DNA from 2 places in the Streptomyces sp. NPDC058457 genome. Region 2 is predicted to be linked to the other one. Evidence: riboswitches for the same ligand, from Rfam matches in the RefSeq annotation. Region 2 holds a riboswitch; the other holds the start of a gene.
The links. Region 2 has a riboswitch for cobalamin ahead of ACFWPS_RS22635 (prenyltransferase/squalene oxidase repeat-containing protein). Riboswitches for the same ligand answer to the same signal wherever they lie in the genome.
Positions count from the first base shown of each region.

Region 1: linked by a shared signal. The riboswitch ahead of metE (5-methyltetrahydropteroyltriglutamate--homocysteine S-methyltransferase) and the one ahead of ACFWPS_RS22635 (prenyltransferase/squalene oxidase repeat-containing protein) in region 2 are both predicted to bind cobalamin.

Region 1 covers NZ_JBHXLU010000126.1:18,451-20,640, forward strand. The annotation lists gene metE (5-methyltetrahydropteroyltriglutamate--homocysteine S-methyltransferase) at 1-1,052, opposite strand, end outside; cobalamin riboswitch at 1,208-1,443, opposite strand; gene ACFWPS_RS49620 (IclR family transcriptional regulator) at 1,552-2,190, opposite strand, start outside.
Region 2 covers NZ_JBHXLU010000028.1:4,880-7,069, reverse strand. The annotation lists gene ACFWPS_RS22640 (SCO2322 family protein) at 1-113, opposite strand, end outside; gene ACFWPS_RS22635 (prenyltransferase/squalene oxidase repeat-containing protein) at 110-1,321, opposite strand; cobalamin riboswitch at 1,429-1,560, opposite strand; partial or broken gene ACFWPS_RS22630 (phosphotransferase) at 1,615-2,190, shown strand, end outside.

The DNA.
Region 1 (2,190 bases), on a different contig from region 2:
GCGATCTCCCGCTCGGCGGCCGTGTCCAGCGGCACATGCAGGAGAGAGCAGGAGGCGGCGACGTCGATCCGGTCGGCGAGGCCCAGCAGGGTGCCGAGGACGGTGAGGGACGCCGGCAGGTCGTTGACCCAGATGTTGCGGCCGTTGACGACACCGGCGACCAGTCGCTTGCCGGGCAGCCCGCCGACGGCGGCCAGAGCGTCCAGGTTGGCGGCCGCCGCCCCGGTGAAGTCCAGGGCGAGCCCCTCCACCGGAGCCTTGGCCAGCACCGGCAGGGCCTCGCCGAGCCGGTCGAAGTAGGAGGCGACCAGGAGCTTCGGCCGGTCGGTGCCGGCGCCCAGGTCGCGGTAGGCGCGGGCGACGGCGGCCAGTTCGGCCGGGGTGCGGTCCTGGACCAGGGCGGGCTCGTCGAGCTGCACCCACTCGGCGCCGGCCGCCCGCAGGTCGGCGAGGACCTCGGCGTACACCGGGAGCAGCCGGTCGAGGAGGGTGAGCGGGTCGAAGCCGGCGGGCACGCCGGGCGCCGGCTTGGCCAGCAGCAGATAGGTGACCGGGCCGACCAGCACCGGCCGGGCGGTGAGTCCGAGGACCAGCGCCTCCCGCAGCTCGCCCACCTGCTGGGCGGAGTTCGTGGCGAAGACGGTGTCGGGGCCCAACTCCGGCACCAGGTAGTGGTAGTTGGTGTCGAACCACTTCGGCATCTCCAGCGGCGCGACGTCCTGGGTGCCGCGGGCCATGGCGAAGTAGCCGTCCAGGGCATCGGCGTCGACGGCGGCGCGGTGCCGCTCGGGGACGGCGCCGACCATCACGGTGGTGTCGAGGACGTGGTCGTAGAACGAGAAGTCGCCGGTCGGCACCTCGTGGATGCCGGCCTCGGCGAGCTGCCGCCAGGTGGAGCGGCGCAGTTCGGCGGCGGTGGCATGCAGGGCGTCGGCGGTGACCCGGCCCTGCCAGTAGCTCTCGATCGCCTTCTTCAGTTCCCGGGCCGGCCCCTGGCGGGGGTAGCCGTACACGGTGGCCCGGGCTGCCGCGGCTGCGGACTTGGCTGTCACGGAGATCTCCTTCGCGAGACGATTCCCTGAGGTCCCGGTGACGGGACGAGAGCGCGAAGGGATGACGAACCGGACGGCGACGGTCGTACCCGACCGTCCGTCCGATGTGCACGCCGACCCGCCCACGAGGTCACCGGGATGTCCGCGCACGAGTGGCTCGCGCACGGGCAGTTGGCAGGTCTTCGGACTCGCGGGCGCGTCTCGTCGTACAAAGTCGTACGCAGTCGTACGAGACCCCTACTGGCCGTCGCTTCCCGGATCCGGTGGATCCAGTGCGTATGACGGCGGTCGTTCCCACTCACCGCTGCGGGGCAGTCCCGGACTCACACCGGGTTCCCTCTTACGACGTCCCGTCTGGCCAACGGGACGAACCAGCTGCACGATCAGCTTAACGCGCCCCCGAAGGGGCGCGGGGCGTCGTCGATGTGCGGCTCCGCCGCGTGAGCGCGACCAGCCACGGAGAGCCCGCAGCCGTCACACCACAACAACCCCCACCCCCTTAGACGAGCTCCCCCTCGATCCCCCGAGCCACTCCGCCCAAGGCCGCCACCAACTCCCCCAGCCGGCCCTTCTCGTACCGCACGCTCGGCAGCGAGACCGAGACCCCCGCCACCACCCTCCCGTCGGCCCCCCGAACCGGCACCCCCACCGCGAGCAGCCCCCGCTCCGACCGCTCCCGGTTCACGGCGAAGCCACCCCGCCGCACCCGCGCCAGCTCCCGCCGCAGCCCGGCGAGGTCCGGCCGCTCGGCCGGCCGGTCCCGGTACCGCTCCTCCGCGTACACCTCCGCCAGCTGCTCCTCCGGCAGGTCCGCCAGCAGCAGCAGTCCGCCCGTGGTCCGGTGTGCCGGGAACACCATCCCCTCCCGGGACCCCACCCGGAGCACCCGCGCACACTCCACGCTGGCGATGAACCGGACGGAGTCGCCTGTGCGGACGGCGAGGTTGGCCGTCTCCGCCACCAGCTCGACCAGCCGCTGCAGATGCGGCAGCGCGACCGCCCGCAGCCGCGACACCTGTGACTGCGAGTGCGCGGCCAGCTCCAGGACCGGCCCGGCGCGGTAGACCCGGTCCTCGCCCTGGACGGCGAAGTCCCGGTACACGAGCATCGCCAGCAACCGGTGCGCGGTGGACCGGGC
Region 2 (2,190 bases):
CGCTCCCAGAAGGACCAGTAGCGGTAACCGGTGGCCGCCGCCGGCCCGGCGGCCGTCGCGCACAGCGTCAGCGCGGCCAGGAGCAGCAGCCCCGCACGGCGGACCGCGCTCACAGCTGCTGCTGCTTCCGGCGGCCGCTGAGCAGGAAGCCGATGCCGATACCGGCGACGAGACCGGTGCCGACGATCCACCACACGCTGCTGCCCGACTTCTTCTCCCCGGTGTGCTTCGCGGCGGCCGCCCGCGGGGCCGGGCCCGTCGCGTTCAGCGCCGTCACCAGGTTCGTCCCGCCGAAGTCGCGCGGGTCCGCGCCCATCGCGTGCGCGGCGAGGATCAGTTCGGCGTAGGCCGCGGGCCCGCTCTGCTCCGCCCACGGCACAGCGTGCGCCTCCAGCCAGGCGTACGGCTTCTTCGCGGGCTTCGTCCAGCCCTGCGCGGCCATGGCGACGACCGCGTCGGCGGTGTTGCCGTAGTCCGGCTGGGGCTTGGCACCGGGCAGCGCCGAGACGAGGTGGCCGGTCGTGAACATGGCGTCCCCCAGGTACGCGGCGCCGTTGCGGGCCACCTCCTCCCGGGTCAGGGCCTTGTCGGAGTCGGCGCAGACATAGCCCTGCGCCGGGGCCTTCCCGGCCGTCGTCACGAACCCCTTGCCGAGGGCCCCGAGCACCCCGGCCGCGGTCGCGTCCGCGTTGGCGGCCAGCTTCCCCTGCTTGTCCGGCTGGTAGGCGAGCGCGCCGCCACCGTCCTCGTCGCAGGGGACGGACCACTTGGCGAGGAGGTCGTACGGCGACCTGTCCGCGCTCGCGCCGGCCGCCGCGAGCGCGCCGACGACCACGCCCGTGGAGTTGGTGTCGCTGGCCGAGCCCGGGGTGTAGCCCCAGCCGCCGTCCTCGTTCTGCTGCGACTTCAGCCAGGTCACGGCCTTCTCCGCGGCATCGTCGTGCCCGCCGGCCGCCTTCAGCGCCTGTACGGCGGCGGCCGTGCTGTTCGTGTCGACCGCCACCTTGGCGTCGCAGGCCGCCGTCGGCTCGGCGCGGAACGCGGCGAACGAGCCGTTCGCGCACTGCTGCCCGGCCAGCCAGTCCACCGCCCTCGCGGCCGGGGTGACCCCCACCGCGCGCTGGGCCAGCAGGGCGAGGGACTGACGCCAGACACCGTCGAACCTGGGGTCCGAACCGCCGTACAGCCCCGACGGGAGGACCACCGACGCGGACGGCGACGGGGACGCGGTGCCGGCGGCCAGTGCGGTCGTCACGGGTGTGGCGGTACCGATGACCGCGGTGGCGGCCAGCACCCCGGCGGTGCGGCGGAGGACGGTCATGGTCGGCGGGTGCCTCTCCCTGCGGGGAGCCGGGCAGCACGGGACACCCCGGCGGCTCGGCTCCGTAAACCTCGACGGTGCCGTGCGACGGCGGGCGCCGGCGCACATGAGCCCTCAACGTCCCGGGCGCGGCGGTCCGGCTTGCCACACGGGATGTGGCTCACGGTTGCGGGTCAGCGCCGGAATTGCACCGGCTTCCCCCCGTACGGGTGATGACGACCCGGCTACCTTACCGGCCGCCCGGGGGAAGCTGAGAGGGGGCTGTGCGAGGACCGTTTCGTTATGGTCATGCCATGACGGGGAGACTGCTCGGCTCGGGGCGTTCGGCCGACGTGTACGAGATCGACGAGGCGTGGGTGCTGCGCCGGGACCGGGACGGCTGGGGGGACGCGGCCGCCGAGGGCGCGGTGATGACGTACGTACGGGAGCACGGCTACCCGGCGCCCCGGGTACGGCCGTCCGCGTCCCGTACCGAATTGGTCATGGAGCGCCTGTCCGGTCCGACCATGCTGGCGGCGCTGCTGGCGGGGGAGACGGACGCGGCGGAGGGCGGGGCGCTGCTCGCCTCGCTGCTGCGGCGACTGCACGCCGTGCCGGGCCGGGATCCGGCCGACCCGGGTGCCCGGGTCCTCCACCTCGACCTGCATCCGGACAACGATGGGGGTCCCCCCGGCTCGAACGAAGTTGAGAGCTGGGGGAGCTGACCCCCGACGGCCCTCGGGTCATCGACTGGACCAACGCAGAGGACGGGCCGCCCGGGCTCGACTGGGGTATGTCCGCGGTGATCCTCGCCCAAGTGGCTCTGGGTGCTTACCCGTTGGCGCACACGCTGCTGGCGGCCCTGCTCGCGACCCGGCCGAACTGACCGA